4 regions of the Lysinibacillus sp. GJ-1 genome follow, and region 3 is predicted to be linked to each of the others. Evidence: riboswitches for the same ligand, from Rfam matches in the RefSeq annotation. Region 3 holds a riboswitch; each other region holds the start of a gene.
What was found. A riboswitch is a leader RNA that binds a small molecule or an ion and turns the genes downstream of it on or off. The one in region 3 is predicted to bind cobalamin.
Positions count from the first base shown of each region.

Region 1 (4,255 bases), 640 kb from region 3:
TAGCTGATTCATTAGCAAAGCCATGTGGATCTGTTGGTGGTCCGTTTGTACGCCAAAAATTAATATCCACCTGATTATCCATTAATTTTTGAAGGCCAACCATTACATCTGCACCTTCTAGATTCAACTGTACCCCTATTTTTGCTAGTTCCCCTTGCATCAACTCAGCCATTGGTTTTTGAATCGCATCTGTTGCGATATAGATTAAATCTAATGATAATGGTTGTCCGTTTTTTGAACGAATTTTATCGCCCTTTTGTAATGTCCACCCAGCTTCATCAAGTAGCTGTTGCGCTTTTTCTGGATTATACAAGATTGGTTCTAAATCAATATTGGCAAAAGGAATTGCATCCCAAAATAGTGTGTCGGCCACTTTTTCTGTACCATGTGTAATACTATCAACCATTTGCTCCTTATTGATAGCATATTGAATGGCTTGACGTACCTTTAATTCTGCTAACGGTCCTGACTGCGTATTGAATAATAACGCTTTTGTAGACAATGGTTCAGAGGTAGCCGTCTTATATTTGTCACTATCTTTTAAATACGAATAGTTATCTAAACTAATGATGCCACGACCATAAATTAAATCTAACTCTTCGTTTTCAAATGCCAACGAAATCGATTCAGAATCAGGGATGATTTTTACTTTAATTTGTTCTAAGAGAGGTTTTTCCCCCCAATAGTTTTCGTTGCGACTAAATAAAGCATATTCATCTTTTTTGTAATCTGTTAATACCCATGGACCTGTCCCAACTGGTGCTTTGATGGAATCTTGCGTCGCATCTCCTTCAGGGAATCCGTTATCCCCTAAAAAACGGAATGGACGTACAAAGGCCAGTTCGTTTAATACTGGATAATAAGGTTCATCTAATTGCAAACGAATTGTATAATCATCTTCTTTTACAACCTCAACAATATGGTTGACCATGCCCATCCAAAAATGTATTTCCCGATTTGCTAATATGGCATCGAAGTTACGAATGACATTATCCGCATTAAAAGCAGTTCCGTCTGAATACTTAACGTCTTTTCTTAAATGGAAAATGTAAGAAGTCTTATCCTTTGAAATGTCCCAACTTTCTGCTAGCTTAGGCGTAATAGTCCCATCATCGTTATACTCAACCAAAGATTCGTAGACCATTGCTTGTGCAGTCATTTGATTAGGTAAATATGTATGAGGGTTTAATGGACCGACATCTAAATGCCATCCAATCGTTATCATTTTTTCGTCATTTGTTTGTGTTGTTGTTTTTCCCTTTTCTGTATCAGTGTTTGTACAACCTGCAAGAACACTGAAAGTCAAAAAAGTACAAAAGGAAGTAAATACTTTGTCAATCTCATTTTCTGTCTCCTATCTCCTATCTTGGTTCAAAAGCATCTACTATTAGATAAAAGAAAGCATAAAAAAACCTTATTCAAAAAGAATAAGGATAGATAAGCCTACAAAAAGTAAGTCTCCATCCATCTCCCTATCTTTCGTAGATCATCAATGAATCTTCTTACAAGCAGGCATTCTGGCTCATGAATCATTATTTTGTTTCACCTTCACGAGTAATAACTCTGTGTCAATGGAAACAAAACTCCTCATTTACAGTTGCGGGACAGCATGGGATTTACACCCATTTTCCTTTTAATTGAATGAAAATTCATTTCACTCAAACTTGTAATAATTGCTATGAAATTAGTATTAAACATAACATGCACGAAAGTTTACGTCAATTTTATTTTCAGAATATAATAAAATAAGAAAAATCTTCATTATTTTATAAACTTGCTGAGTGTATTCATTTAACTAAAAAAGACCATTGTTCCAAAAGAGAATAAGGCTGACGTTTTATTAAATATCTACTCCAAATATAAAATTTTAAAAATCTTAGCGTAGCCTTCCAGTCTCATTTGATAAACCTCTCTTTAAATACTATCTTCCCCAGGATTTTACAATACAGAAAATTGATTTATAAAACTGATTGTATTAATAAATTTTTTGCACTTTTAACTAGATAATCAACATAGTAATTAACACTATCAAGCATACGATTACAAGCATATCTCATACGAATGATACATATAGTGATGTTAGTATTTCATTCAAACAGAATTCTATAATTAGACTGAGATGGATTTATAAGATATGCGAATATTATCGATAAAGATAGGATGATGACCATTATTGAAAAATCGGTTCTAGCTATGGTTATTTTACGTGTATTGTCTGGGAGTATTGAAGTAAGTGCTGGTTTGTTGATGCTAAAGTTGAACAATTTAGAAAAAGCATTCTATATTAATACAATGCTTGCATTGGTTGGTCCAACAGTTTTAATCGTAACAACAGCAATTGCATTATTTGGACTAGCTGATAAAATTCCTGTGGCGAGAATTATTTGCTTATTTACTGGAATTACACTTATCATTGTTAGCTCACATATAAAGTAATAGGGACATTTTGTTCTAAATCCTTGTTATGTATTAGCCATCCTGAACAATATCTTTACTGTTCAAAATAATTTGCTGTAGCGTGTGACGACGCTACTTTTTTTATGTAAAAGTCACCTCTACCTAATAAATTGAGATTGTGTGTATCGCACGCAATTATTCGTTTGTGGCGTTGGTGCTTAAAATCGTCCACACACTGTTGTAAAAAAGAACACTAACTAAACACCTCCGCGTTAATTGATATATACAATACTCGTTAGTCAACGCGAAAGGTGTTTTATTTGTTAGGTCAGTTTTAGTTCTACAAAAGTTTGTTTAAGAAATATATTCTGCTGCAGTCTTAAGTTAACATGTGGCCGCCTTCTACATGAAGAACCGTTCCAGTCACGAAACTATTTTGTAGCAAATATAGTACGCTTTGTGCAACATCATCAGCTTGCCCTATTCGTTTCACAGGGAGTTTATTTTCAACTGTATTATAGAAGTGATTACGTGCTTCTTCTGGCATTTTGCTACGGGAAGGTGTATCAATTATACCTGGTGAAACGATGTTTACTCGGATAGGAGCAAGTTCTAATGCCAAAGTCTGACCTAAATTGGAAATAGCCGCATTAACGGCACCTAGTATTGCTGAGCCCACCATAGCCTTGTAGGCTACAACGCCAGAAAATAAAATAATTGATCCGTTTGGTGAAATGTTAGAAGCACCGTATTTGGCTGCATAATATTGTCCCCAAAATTTGTTTTCAAACAGTTTTCGTGCTTGTGCTGTATCCGTTTGGAGGAATGCCCCGCTGGATGTTTCTGCCGCGCTTATCACCAGATGATCGACATGACCAATCTTTTCAAAGAAAGATTGTACTTGCTGTTCTTGTGTTGTATCTAGAATATAAGTTGTTGCCCTAACTCCTAATTGCTCTTTTGCCTTCTGCAATTTCTCTTCGGAGCGACTGGCAATGATTACTTCTGCCCCTTGCGCTACTAGCTGTTTAGCTGATGCCAAACCAATCCCAGAGCTTCCACCGATAATTACAACTTTTTTATCTTTTAACATATTTCTCTCCCCTTATTCGTTTACATAAGTTTAAAAATTCAATATCTCTTGCAGGTGTAAATCAAGTTCGGATACAAACTTTTCAATCTTTGGATTTTTGACTACGTCATAACAAGAGAAACTCTTTAATGGTTTCATTCCGAGAAATTTCTGTATAAGATGTAAATGCATTATTGCATCTTCTAGGGTATTCCCTTCAAAAAATTCACTTGGATTGTTAAATGCTTTTTCAGGGGCATTCCAGGTAAGCGAAAACATATATTTCTTTTCAGTCAACAATCCACCTTTCCCATACTCATCAGCACCCCTAAAAAATAAACCATAGGCATATACCTCATCCATATACGTCTTCAATAAGCCGGGGACACTGAACCAATAAATAGGTGTTTGATAAATGACAATATCAGCCCATATAAATTTTTGTTGTTCTTCTTCGATTTTATATCCGTTTTGAATAATTGTTGTTTTTACATTGTTCTTTTTTTCTAAAAAACTAACCATTTTGTTCATCAATGTTTGGTTCAAATTCCCCTCAGCTGAACTGTATTTCTGATGACCGTTAATAATAAGTATATTTTTCATCTTTTTCTGGCTCCTTCAATTCTGTTATCTCTTAAAACAAACCTAGTGTCTTGCCAATGTTCTACTAACCGTTTGCTACAGCGGGAAAATTCCCTTAGTGTTGTACAAATAGTAATAGCAACGGTAGCTTATTTCATTGATTTCTGACAATAATTTTGAGCACCTCCTCAATTAAGGATGAAA
Region 1 is NZ_CP088912.1:2,242,901-2,247,155, forward strand. It holds gene nikA (nickel ABC transporter substrate-binding protein) at 1-1,225, opposite strand, end outside; cobalamin riboswitch at 1,491-1,683, opposite strand; gene LO754_RS10665 (YqhV family protein) at 2,161-2,436, shown strand; gene LO754_RS10670 (SDR family oxidoreductase) at 2,777-3,490, opposite strand; gene LO754_RS10675 (NAD(P)H-dependent oxidoreductase) at 3,521-4,072, opposite strand.
Region 1: linked by a shared signal. The riboswitch ahead of nikA (nickel ABC transporter substrate-binding protein) and the one ahead of LO754_RS14275 ((2Fe-2S) ferredoxin domain-containing protein) in region 3 are both predicted to bind cobalamin.

Region 2 (4,255 bases), 1.7 Mb from region 3:
TCATGATGGCTATACATGCTCAATTTGCAGATGTGCCTTTAATGGTATTCGGGCATAGTATGGGGTCCTTTATTGCTAGAAGATATATTCAACTTTATGGAGCAAATGTTGCTAACGTTATTCTTTGTGGAACAGGAAGTGTTTCAGCGTTGCATAGGATAGGACATTATGTTGCGCAAGTATTCGCAATGCGGCACGGTAAAGAAACCGAGAGCCCTTTATTAAATAAGTTGAGCTTTGGTAGCTTTAATAAGCAGTTTCCAAATCCTAAAACCGGGTATGATTGGCTATGTTCGGTAGAGCAGGAAGTGCAAAAGTATATTGACGACCCATATTGTGGCTTTATTCCAAGCAATCAATTTTTTGCTGACTTAACAGCTGGCTTTATGGTATTGAATCGAAAAAAAGAGATTGAAAAAATACAGAAAAACTTGCCGATTCTATTGATCAGCGGTAGCAAGGACCCTGTTGGTGATAGTGGTCTAGGTGTTTATTCCGTAGCTGAACAATTTGCAGCAGCAGGATTACAAGATGTTACTGTCTATTTATTTGAAGATAAACGACATGAAATTTTAAATGAAGACAATCAACAGGCGGTTCATCAAGTTTTATTACGGTGGTTAGAAAAGTATGATAGAAAATAAAATACAGCAAGCAGAGGTCGTAGCAATTGTTGAGCCAACAGCTTCAGGTAAAACAGCACTAAGCATTGAACTAGCCAAAAAGTACAATGGTGAAATTATTAATGGCGATTCCATGCAAATTTATAAAGGTTTAGATATTGGTACAGCGAAAATTACTGAAGAAGAGATGGAAGGTGTGCCACATCACTTATTAAGCTTCAAAGAGCCAACGGAATCCTTTTCAGTAGCGGAATACCAAGCGTTAGTACGCTCTAAAATTAGTGAAATACAGGCGCGTGGTAAGCTACCGATTATTGTTGGAGGTTCTGGCCTATATGTACAAGCAGTCCTTTATGATTTTCAATTTACAGACGAGCAGGTTGATGACCTAGCACGTAAAGCTTATTATGAGGAGCTAGAAAAGTTAGGTCCAGAAGCTATGCATGCTAAGTTAGCAGCACTTGATCCGAAAACTGCTGAAACAATTCATCCAAACAATACAAGACGTGTGATTCGAGCGTTAGAAATGATTGAATTAAGTGGTGTTTCAAAGGCGTCAGAGGAACACAATCGTGGAGAAATCCCATTGTATCGCCACTTAATTATAGGACTTGGTCAAAATATGTCTCGCGAAGAACTTTATGAGCGCATTAATCTCCGAGTGGATGTCATGATGGATAAAGGGCTACTGCAAGAAGTGCAGGGACTATGGCAACAAAATATTCGAGGTGTACAGTCGATTCAAGCGATCGGTTATAAGGAATTGTATGATTACTTAGATGGTAGATGTACATTAGAAGAAGCAATCGAAAATTTAAAGCAAAATTCTCGACGTTATGCGAAAAGACAGTTGACTTATTTCCGCAATAAAATGGATATTCATTTTATTTGAAAAGACTAAAAACTTTAATAATTTCTAAAAATTACTAATTGATAAATTGGTAGAACATGCTACTATAGGAATGAAGAGGTAGAAAGAGAGTAGGGGAGGCGCATTCTATGAAATCAATCAATTTGCAAGATACGTTTTTGAACCATCTACGTAAAAACAGTGTTTTTGTAACTGTGTTTCTGTTAAACGGGTTCCAGTTAAAAGGAACTGTGAAATCCTATGATAACTTTACAGTATTATTAGTAGATGCTGAAAGTAAACAGCATCTCATTTACAAACACGCAATTTCTACATTCGTTCCAGCAAAGCAAGTCGAATTTTTAGAGGCAGAAGAATAAATAAAGTAAATAGAAACAGTTAGTGTTACATCACTAGCTGTTTTTTTTCGTTCACGCTATAATGTAATAGGAAATTGATATATTGGAGGATTTTATAGATGAAATCGATGGATACAACACAATTATTAGAACGATTAGATGCAAACGAAGACCTTTACATTATTGATGTGCGAGAAGACGATGAAGTAGCACAAGGTGTTATCCCTGGTGCGCAACATATTGCTCTTGGGACAATCCCTGAGCGCTTGGATGAATTAGATACGACTAAACCATATATTATCGTTTGTAAAGCAGGTGGACGTTCTGCAAATGCTTGTGCATACTTAGAAGCACAAGGCTTTGACGTAACAAACCTTGAAGGTGGCATGCTTGCTTATGATGGAGAATTAGAATTTAAATAAGAAGATATATCGAGGTATGTAACAGGTCAGTTTGTTAAGTACCTCGTTTTTTAGTGGACTAAAATGCGAGTATCAATATTGACACTAAAAACACTTTGTCGTAAATTTAAAGTAATTACATAAAAGCATTAGGTGCCCACTTTGGGAGAATAGGGAATAAAGTGAAAATCTTTAGCGGTCCCACCACTGTAAAACGGAGTTTTATAGAGAATACCACTAGCATAGCTGGGAAGGTTCTATAAAATGTTGAAATTGAGCCAGGAGACCTGCCTAATTGCTTCGGATGATATAGACGATGGAAAAGTCTGTAGTTTATTTGTTATGAGATAAACTACAGGTTTTTCCATTTTTTTATTTCAATCTTTATGTAATAGGCTATTTAAAAAGGAGAAATGAACATGCAATTATTACAACAAACACTTCAACAGATTCAACATGCTAATAACGAAATAATGGAAAAAGCAAGGGACTATATAGATTCTCTTAGCAAGCCACCAAGTAGCTTAGGAAAACTTGAATCACTGGCTATACAATTGGCTGGTATTACAGGAGAGCTCTATCCTAAAATTGATAACAAAGCAATTATTGTCTGTGCAGGCGATCACGGTGTGTGTGATGAAGACGTAACATCCAATCCGCAAGATGTAACATTTCTTCAAACATTAAATTTTCCAAAAGGGATAACAGGTGTTTGTGCTATTGCAAACATAACGAATGCCAAAATTGTAACAGTGGACGTAGGGGTAAAACAGGAAATTCCGCTCGATGCGGGTGTTATAATAAAAAAAATAAAATACGGGACGGATAACATGGCAAAGGGTCCAGCCATGACAAGGGAAGAAGCCATTCAATCAATTGAAGTAGGAATTGAAGTAGCAACGGCAGAAATAGCACAAGGAGTTAATGTACTGGGTACAGGTGAAATGGGGATTGGCAATACTACACCAAGTGCGGCTATCTTATCCGTACTGCATGCGTGTCACCCACAAGAAGTGACAGGATTCGGTGCAGGGGTTGGATCAGGAGGAATTGCGCATAAAGTTGAAGTCATTCAAAACGCCATTGCCTTAAACAAACCGAATCGTCATGATGCGATTGATGTACTTGCAAAAGTGGGTGGGTTAGAGATAGGTGCGATGGCTGGTGTAATTCTGGCGGCTGCTGCCAATCGTAAGCCCGTTGTAATTGATGGCTTTATTTCGACAGTCGCTGCTCTTATCGCTTATGAACTCGAACCGAAAGTACAAGATTATATTATTCCTTCCCATGCCTCTGAAGAACCGGGGGCAATAATAGCTGCTGAACTGTTAGGAGTGGAGCCGATGCTTCATATGAACATGCGATTGGGAGAGGGTTCTGGTGCAGCTTTAGCCTTTCCAATACTCGACGCAGCTTGCTCTATGGTGAGCAACATGGCGACATTAGCTGAGTCTGTCGGGCTGGTAGAGAAGTAATCATTTGTTAAGTGCCGATAGGGAAAAATCATAGTTAAACATTAGAGAGTAATCGTCTATAGCAAAAAGGAAGCTGGGGCAAAAGAGAAAAAGTGTTAGATTGAACCCAATCAATCTAACACTTTTCTGCTATGCCGTTGTTACCCGCTATCAACAACTAGGTGAACACTTCTAATTTTTTATTTATTGCAAAAGCAAGAATAGCTAAGTTCTACATCCTTAAGCTCGATTCAATTTTCTCAAAGGTAAGCGCCATTTCTTCATATATGAAAGTACTCGTAAAATTGTAATTACCCCGAATAACACGTATAAAAAGATATCCCCTTCTAGTAATTCCAATCCAATAAGTAGACCAGCAAGTGCTGCCCAGACACCGTAGATTTCATCACGAAGCACGAGTGGCTTACGTCCTGCCAATAAATCACGAACTATTCCACCACCTGAACCAGTTAAGACTGCGGCTACAATAACCGCACTAATGGGCATATTGAGCTTCACTGCATATAATGCCCCTTGTATAGCAAAAGCCGATAAGCCTATAGCATCT
Region 2 is NZ_CP088912.1:1,163,059-1,167,313, forward strand. It holds gene LO754_RS05345 (alpha/beta fold hydrolase) at 1-644, shown strand, start outside; gene miaA (tRNA (adenosine(37)-N6)-dimethylallyltransferase MiaA) at 631-1,515, shown strand; gene hfq (RNA chaperone Hfq) at 1,623-1,853, shown strand; gene LO754_RS05360 (rhodanese-like domain-containing protein) at 1,952-2,254, shown strand; cobalamin riboswitch at 2,368-2,542, shown strand; gene cobT (nicotinate-nucleotide--dimethylbenzimidazole phosphoribosyltransferase) at 2,653-3,708, shown strand; gene LO754_RS05370 (trimeric intracellular cation channel family protein) at 3,928-4,255, opposite strand, start outside.
Region 2: linked by a shared signal. The riboswitch ahead of cobT (nicotinate-nucleotide--dimethylbenzimidazole phosphoribosyltransferase) and the one ahead of LO754_RS14275 ((2Fe-2S) ferredoxin domain-containing protein) in region 3 are both predicted to bind cobalamin.

Region 3 (4,255 bases):
TAGATGCGCCGGCAAAATACTAGCAGCAGGTGCAATCGAAATCAAAATAGATAGTAAACTGGAGAGCAAGAAAAAACTCGGTAAAAGCAGGAGTTTTGCATAATATTGTAAAGGAATTTTTGCGCCTAAAATGATAAAAGCACTCATTACAAGAAATGTAATGAGTGAAATTTGTTCATCTCTCATGATAAGCGACAATAGCAACAACCCAAGGGAGAACGTCATTTTTTCTAACGGATGAACGGACGCTAGTTTATTCATATAAGCATACTTATCAATGAGTAACATCGTTTAACCTTCTTTATGCTTACCGCGCATATAGCCCACGAAATAGCCAATAAAACCAGCGCCAATAGCGGCTTGTAAGACGAATAATAGACTTTCAATTTCACCACTTGGTGGCTCCCATAAGCTTTCAAACCATGGTTCGTATTCTTTGTTTATTTCACCAATGGCTGCTTCAGCTTCACCGTCAGCACCGCCGAATTCAGCGCCTTTTTGGATGAATAGAGGGATGATTGCTAAAAATATCACAATAGCTAATAACAGTAAATTTTTCTTCATGTTAATGTGCCTCCTTTGCAGAGAAAACACGTAAAGCTTTTAATTCGCTTACATTGTATTTTTTTAAGAAATTCATCACAATGACAGTTAAAATCCCTTCACTAATTGCTAGAGGAATTTGTGTTAACGCGAAAATCCCTGCGAATTTCGTGAATGAAGCCATAAAGCCTCCCACTTCTGAAGGGAAGGCAAGTGCAAGTTGAACGGATGTGACAACATATGTACCCAAATCCCCAAGCATTGCTGCAAAAAAGACAGCGAGAGAAAAGGATAGACCGATTTTTTGAGCACCTTTAAAAACAGCATACGCAATCATTGGTCCTACAATCGCCATGGAAAAAGCATTTGCACCAAGAGTGGTAATGCCACCATGCGCTAATAGTAACGATTGGAATAATAAGACGATTGTCCCTATCACACTCATTGCTAATGGGCCAAACAGGACTGTGCCAAGTCCAACACCAGTAGGGTGTGAGCAACTGCCCGTAACAGATGGAATCTTTAATGCAGATAAGACGAATGCAAATGCCCCTGATAGCCCTAATATCATTTTCGTTTCAGGGTTTTCATCAATTGTTTTGCGAATTGAGCGTAACCCTAAAATAATAAATGGAATCGAAATAATCCACCAGAATATCGCCCATTCAATCGGTAAAAATCCTTCCATGATGTGCATGGCAAATGCTCGTTTTGGTACTAGTAAAAATGCTAGTAGGAAGTAACTAAGTTTCCAAAAAGATAATTTCAAAATCTCTCCTCCTTAAATCAAAATTTTCGAATGTAGCGTGCGCAATAAAAAAAGCACTTCTCCTAATTTAGGAAAAGTGCATAGCTGAAAAAGCAAATAGAATCATCATCTGCCAAGCCGCACACCTATCCTCGTAGGTTGAAACGATCACGTTTTTTTCGGCAGGTCTCCTGGCTTTAGTTCAACGTTTTATAGGTCTTCCCGTCCATTGGACAGTGACATTCTCTATAAAACTCCCTAGTACAGTGGCGGGACCGCGCCGGACTTGAACCGGCTTCCCTTTTAAGCGAAATGGCTACACTTCGCACCGAAAAAAGATGAAATTGTGAGATTTCACGACACAGTGTAACATGTTTTTCCATTCGTAAGCTATCCTTTTTTTATAAAAAAATTTTTTCGTTGTTTGACATTCTAGAAAATTCAGATAAATACAAGAGAATAACGGTCGCTTTCAATGAAATACTTGTTGAAATTTTATTAAAAATCTAATAAATGAAAAAGAAATGTTGAAAAGTATGAAAAAAATAGGCTATGATAGAGACAGTTTTTCAATTCATTTTAAAAACTTACAGCATTTCAATTTAATATAGATACATCTATAAGTGCTCGAAAAAGTTCGAGATAATAGGGAAATCGGTGTAAATCCGATACAGCCCCCGCTACTGTAATAGCTGATGAAATCGCAATGCCACTGAAAACTTGGGAAGGCGCGAGAGTAAAAGGAAGCTTAAGTCAGGAAACCTGCTTATTGATGGCATGCAAACTTTTCGGAGGGAGAAGTGAAGCGAGAGCGGATACGTGTATATTCGTTTTTATTTTGGCTTCTACAAAACCTTTACTCTTCGATATAGAGTGAAGGTTTTTTCTTTTTCCTAAAAGTAAATGAGGGGAGAAAAGCAATGACAACTTGGAACTTAGAGGGAATGAAAACACATCTTTTTATTTGTAATGGCAGTAGCTGCATGAAAAAAGAGGCAGAGGAAATTACCCTAGCAATACGAGATGAAATCGAGAAATTAGCACTTGATAAGGAAATACATACGACAAGAACGCGCTGTAATGGCAGATGCAAAGATGCCTGTGTTGTCATCGCTTATCCACAAGGAAATTGGTATCGTGTGCCATCGGTTGAACACGGAAGAACACTTGTACAAGATTTAAACCATGACTCTTTACATAGTGAACATGTTTTTACACTGAAAGAAGGTACATTACAGCGTACACCGCAAACAACTGCCATTAAAGGCATCGACAAGGTGAAAGAGGGGTAAAAAATGGCGCAAAAAGGAAAGATTTTTGTTGTGGGCTTTGGCTCTGGTGATTTTAACCATATTACGACTCGTGCTGTGGAGGCACTGCAACAAAGTGAATTTATTATTGGCTATAAAACGTATGTTGAGCTTATTCAGGATTTAGTTAGTGCAAAGTCGATTGTTAGTACGGGCATGACAGAAGAAGTTTCACGAGCGCAAGAAGCAGTACGTCAAGCGGAAGCTGGCAATATTGTATCTGTTATTTCAAGTGGAGATTCAGGTGTATATGGGATGGCGGGGCTTGTCTATGAAGTGCTTATTGAGCTTGGTTGGACAGAAGCAACAGGTGTTGAAGTCGAAATCGTACCAGGTATTTCAGCTATTAATTCCTGTGCAAGTTTACTAGGTGCACCGATTATGCATGACTCTTGCACCATTAGTTTAAGTGACCATTTAACGCCATGGAATTTAATCGCCAAGCGTGTGGAAGCAGCAGCTATGGCGGATTTTGTCATCGCTTTATATAATCCAAAAAGTGGTCGCCGTACACGTCAAATTGTAGAAGCCCAGCGAATTTTACTTGAATATCGCTCGCCTGATACGCCTGTAGGTCTTGTCAAGAGTGCCTACCGAGAGCGTCAGGAAATTACGATGACGACTTTAGCAGAGATGCTTGAGCATGATATCGGCATGTTAACAACGGTTATTATCGGCAACTCTTCGACGTTTTTCTATGATAATAAAATGATTACACCGCGAGGCTATCAACGTAAATATACGCTCGGGGAAGAAAAACAGCCTTTACGTCCTCATCAGCGTTTAAGAGAAGAAAATGAACCGTGGGCAATGAACCAAGAAACAGGTACTGCAAGCCATGATTTTGCGGCAGATCCAAATGCAGGACGGATGAAAAGTAATATTGCCATTACGCCTGTATCAACACCGACAAAATCGTCTTTAGAAATGGCAGCAACAGCACTTGCAATGGTGCAGGGGACAACTGCAACAAAAGCTACACCAAAGCTAGTTCAACAAAAAATGGAGTCAATTTTTGAACTAGCTGTTAGCCCTGGGGTAGCAAATAAATTTTTTACACCACAGCAGATGATGGCATTGGCTGAAGTTGTGGGAGATGAAGGCACGATGGAGTATACGCCAGACCATCAAATTCACTTAAAAATCCCAACGACAGAACCACAAGCGATAACAGAGAAGTTGAAAGAAGTAGGGTTTTTACTCTCACCAATTGGGGATGTCTTGTCATTAAAGGCATGTGATTTCTGTTATGGGGAGAAGGCTGATTCCATCCCATATGCAGAAGAACTTCAAGCAAAACTTGGTGGGTTGTCATTGCCGAAAACATTAAATATTGGCTTTAATGGCTGTGGCATGGCATGTTATCGTGCTGTGTTTGATGATATCGGTATTGTTTATCGCAAAAGTAAATTTGATGTCTTTATCGGAGCAAAGCCAGTAGGTCGAACAGCACATGCAGCACAGCCTGTCGTAGAGGGGTTAGAGCCAGAACAGCTTATTCCGCTTATTACAGCGATTATCGAGGAATATAAGGCAAATGCACATCCAAATGAACGCTTGTTTAAGTATTTTAAACGAGTGAAAAAAATATTGCATTTTACGTATCAAGATATGTCATCCAAAATAAAAGTAGAGCCAGCACCGTGCGGCGACT
Region 3 is NZ_CP088912.1:2,881,816-2,886,070, reverse strand. It holds gene cbiQ (cobalt ECF transporter T component CbiQ) at 1-288, opposite strand, end outside; gene LO754_RS14285 (energy-coupling factor ABC transporter substrate-binding protein) at 292-564, opposite strand; gene LO754_RS14280 (energy-coupling factor ABC transporter permease) at 566-1,312, opposite strand; cobalamin riboswitch at 1,456-1,639, opposite strand; cobalamin riboswitch at 1,896-2,075, shown strand; gene LO754_RS14275 ((2Fe-2S) ferredoxin domain-containing protein) at 2,212-2,583, shown strand; gene cobJ (precorrin-3B C(17)-methyltransferase) at 2,587-4,255, shown strand, end outside.

Region 4 (4,255 bases), 910 kb from region 3:
TAACATTTCTTGTTCATTCGGTACACGAGGGCTATGAATATCGTAAACACCTAATCCAATCCCTTTTTCATATGGACGAATGTGTAGCGATGCAATCAGCTCACCATGGCTACGAGACGTCTCAATAGATAGTACATCAGCATCGAGTGCACTAATTGGTTCTATAAAATCATTGAACTCACAATAACACATATGTGTATGAATTTGAGTTTCATCCTTTACATTCGCCGTTGCTAGCTTAAATGCATTCACGGTCCAGTCCAAATAAGCGCCCCAATTTTCCGTGCGTAATGGCAAGCCCTCACGCAAAGCAGGTTCATCGACTTGAATAATAGCAATACCGGCCGTTTCGAGTGCCTCTACCTCTTTCCTTAAAGCAAGTGCTATTTGATAGGTCACATCTTTCCGTGGAATATCATCCCGTACAAAGGACCAGTTTAGGATTGTTACTGGCCCCGTTAACATTCCTTTCACGTAGCGATTTGTTAAACTTTGAGCATAGGCTGTTTCTTTCACTGTCATAGGTGTCGCCCAAGCAACATCTCCGTAAATAATCGGTGGCTTCACACAGCGGGAGCCATACGATACGACCCAAGCTTTTTCTGTAAAAGCAAACCCTGTGAGTTTTTCACCAAAGTATTCCACCATATCCGTACGTTCGAATTCACCATGCACAAGTACGTCGATCTCTAAATTTTCTTGTATTTCAATCCAACGTTTCGTTTCTTGTGCGACAAATGTTGCATAAGCTTCATCGGACAACTGTTTCTTCCGCCATGCACTACGTGTCCGTTTTACCTCATCCGATTGAGGGAAGCTACCTATTGTAGTCGTTGGGAATAACGGTAATTGAAGTGCCTGTTGCTGAATTCGTTGACGCGTTTTAAAATCACTTTGCCGTTCAAAATCCTGTGTTGACACTGTTTGTACTGCCCTGTGAACAGCCTGATTATTTCGAACAGGATGTTTTTTTAACGCTTCGATCGCCTTCATACTTTCGGAAATAGTGTAATTTGTTGCATGATTTTTTTCGTTTAAATACTTTGCTACCTCTGTTAGTTCCACTAATTTCTCATCTGCAAATGCAAGTGCATTTTTTAAGACTGGCTCTAATTTTGTTTCTAGTGCTGTGGAGATTGGCACATGCTGTAAGCTGCATGATGATTGAATCCATAGCTCCTCGGCACTGGTCAGTTGTTCAATTGCTCTAACTGTTGTACTAACCTCTGCTAAATTAGCGCGCCAAATATCTCGTCCATTAATAACGCCGGCTGCCAATACTTTATCCTGTGGAAAACCAAATTGACGTAGCGCCTCCATATTATGCGTATAGCCATGCACAAAATCTAAACCAATTCCTTTTACTGGTAGTTCGATAAGCATTTTATAAGCTGATAATGATTCAAAATAAGTTTGTAGCATGATGTTCGCCTCGGGGACAGTTGCTGCTAATTGTATATAGATTTCTTGCACTAGTTTAACCTCTGTCTCATCTAATGAGGTAACTAAGGCAGGCTCCTCCAATTGAATCCAATTAGCACCGGCTGTAACGAGTTCTTTGATAACCTGCGTATAAAGTGGTAATAGTGCTAAAATAAATGCAACTTGCGATACTTTATCGTAGCCTTTTGTTAGCTTACAAAAGGTATAGGGCCCAATCAGCGTTGGTTTGGCTGTAATACCAAATGCTTCTTTCACTTCAAGGAAATCCGCAAGAATTTTATTTTCTGTTAACTCCAGAGCTTGCCCTTCAAATTCTGGTACGATGTAATGATAGTTTGTATTAAACCACTTTGTCATTTCGCTGGCGACTGCATCCTGATTACCACGCGCGATTCCGTAATATGTTTGTAATTCCACTTTGCCTCCTTGCCAACCAAAGCGCTTGGGAACTAAGCCAAACATTACTGCTGTATCGAGCATTCTGTCATATAGTGTGAAATCCCCAACAGTCACAATATCTAAGCCAATACGGAGCTGCTTATCAATACGAGCAAGACGAATTTCCTTCATTTTTTGTAAAAAATCAATTTCTGTCAGCTCATTTCTCCAAAAGGCTTCTAATACTTTTTTCCATTCACGTTCTCCTCCTATATATGGGTAACCAATTGCTGTCGTTGAATACGTCATATCCTTCTCCCCTTTAATTAAAATAATCAGAACCACCAGTCTAACTGGTGGTTTGCTCTACGCGTGAAACGCTGGGGTACTGGCCCATGTCTAAAGACACACTGAAAGGTCCGCCAACCGCACTCCGTTTTCACGCTACCACTAAAGTGGTTTTATCATTTTCGCTTTTTTGCTTTTATTTCTTCTCCTGTAAATGGATCAATGAATTCTTTCATGCTCATTTGATCCTCAAGAATATCCTCTTGTAATTGATTTTTTATATATTCCTGAATGATTTTTCTGTTTCTTCCTACTGTATCTACATAATATCCGCGACACCAAAACTTCCTGTTTCCATATTTGTATTTCAGGTTCGCATGTCGGTCGAATATCATTAAACTACTTTTCCCTTTCAAATAACCCACAAACGATGAAACACTTAATTTTGGTGGAATACTTACCAACATATGAATATGATCAGGACAGGCTGTTGCTTCTATAATTTCTACTCCTTTTCTTTCACATAACTGGCGAAGAATTCTACCTACATCTACTTTAATTTGTCCATAAATAATCTGCCTTCTATATTTTGGCGCAAAGACGATGTGATACTTACAATTCCATGTTGTGTGTGCTAAACTTTTATTATCCATTTGGATCCCCTTTCGTACGAAGTCGGTTGACCAGACCTGAATTTATTGTACGGCTGGGGATTTTTCTTGTCCATAGCTAGAAGCTCTTTAGAACCCCTCGCATAGCAAGGGGTTTTCAAAAAATACAAAAAAACCATCTTCCTTTTCAGGAAAATGGTAGTCATTGTCAATACAATTTAGCTATGATGAAACGATACGATAAATGTTGATTATCGTATAAAGATTCGTTGTCGCACAGTGCCAATTGGGTCACATCTCACCACCTATTTCCACGTAGGTTATTTGGTGTGTACTAGATATTGGTAGGTCTCCTGGCTTCTCATCAACACGCCTCACAGCCTTCCCAGTCTCCCAGTGGCATTTGTGAATTGCTCCGATTTACAGTTGCGGGACAGCGTCGGATTTGCACCGACTTCCCTTTTAAGCCAAACTTTCATTTGGCACCAACTCTTACACAATATTTAATTATGTTGTTACTATAACACACATTTTTCTGAAAAGTATAACTTTTCTAAAATCAATTTATTGATTAAGTACTTATTTGCTGTCAAAATAAACGATACTTGTTATTAAGGAAATATTATTCTAATAAAAGATAGACTTATTATCATACTTTAGAAGGTATTCCAAGTAGTGAAGCGAAGTATATAGTTATACGTAAATATAAAGGAATTAAAGGAGGATTATGATGATTGTCGGTTTACATCACGTACAGCTTACCATTCCAAAAGATTGTGAGGAACAGGGGAAAGCGTTTTATTGCCATGTACTGGGGCTAAAAGAAATAGAGAAACCCACCTCCCTTCAAGGACGTGGGGGCTTTTGGTTACAAGTAGGAAATCAAGAAGTACATGTTGGGACAGAGGACGGGTTTGATAGATATACAACAAAAGCGCATATTGCCTATCAAGTTGACAACGTAGCGCATTGGAAGAACGTCTTATCCGAACACCAAATCGAAATAATTGATTGCGTGCCAATTCCACATGTTGAACGCTTTGAATTTCGAGACCCTTTCGGTAATCGAGTAGAGATGATGCAACCCATCTAAATGACAAAAGCAGCCAATATTGCAAAGTGGCTGCTTTTATTGTTTATAATTTAAAATGCTGTACTTCTTTGTTTAAACGTTCAGCCATCGAAGCGAGATCATCTGTATTTTTTGAAATTTCATCCATCGTTACGACTGTCTCGTCGATTGTTGCAGTCGTTTGCTCTACACCTGCTGCGGACTGTTCGGATATAGCAGCAATTTCATCAATAGAACGATTGATGTGCTCTGTTGTTGTTGAAATACCTTGTAAATTTTCTGTTATTCCTTGAATATTACTAAACATACTATTAACCGCAGAGGCTATTTGTTCAAAGGTTGTATTGGTATTCGTAATTTGCTCTGTTCCTCTTTTTACTTCTTCATATCCCGTTTGAAGGGAAGCTGTTACACCAACCGTTTCGTTTTGAATGCGCCCCACAATGGATGATATATCTGTGAC
Region 4 is NZ_CP088912.1:1,969,468-1,973,722, reverse strand. It holds gene metE (5-methyltetrahydropteroyltriglutamate--homocysteine S-methyltransferase) at 1-2,130, opposite strand, end outside; gene tnpA (IS200/IS605 family transposase) at 2,286-2,762, opposite strand; cobalamin riboswitch at 3,047-3,225, opposite strand; gene LO754_RS09260 (VOC family protein) at 3,451-3,813, shown strand; gene LO754_RS09255 (methyl-accepting chemotaxis protein) at 3,857-4,255, opposite strand, start outside.
Region 4: linked by a shared signal. The riboswitch ahead of tnpA (IS200/IS605 family transposase) and the one ahead of LO754_RS14275 ((2Fe-2S) ferredoxin domain-containing protein) in region 3 are both predicted to bind cobalamin.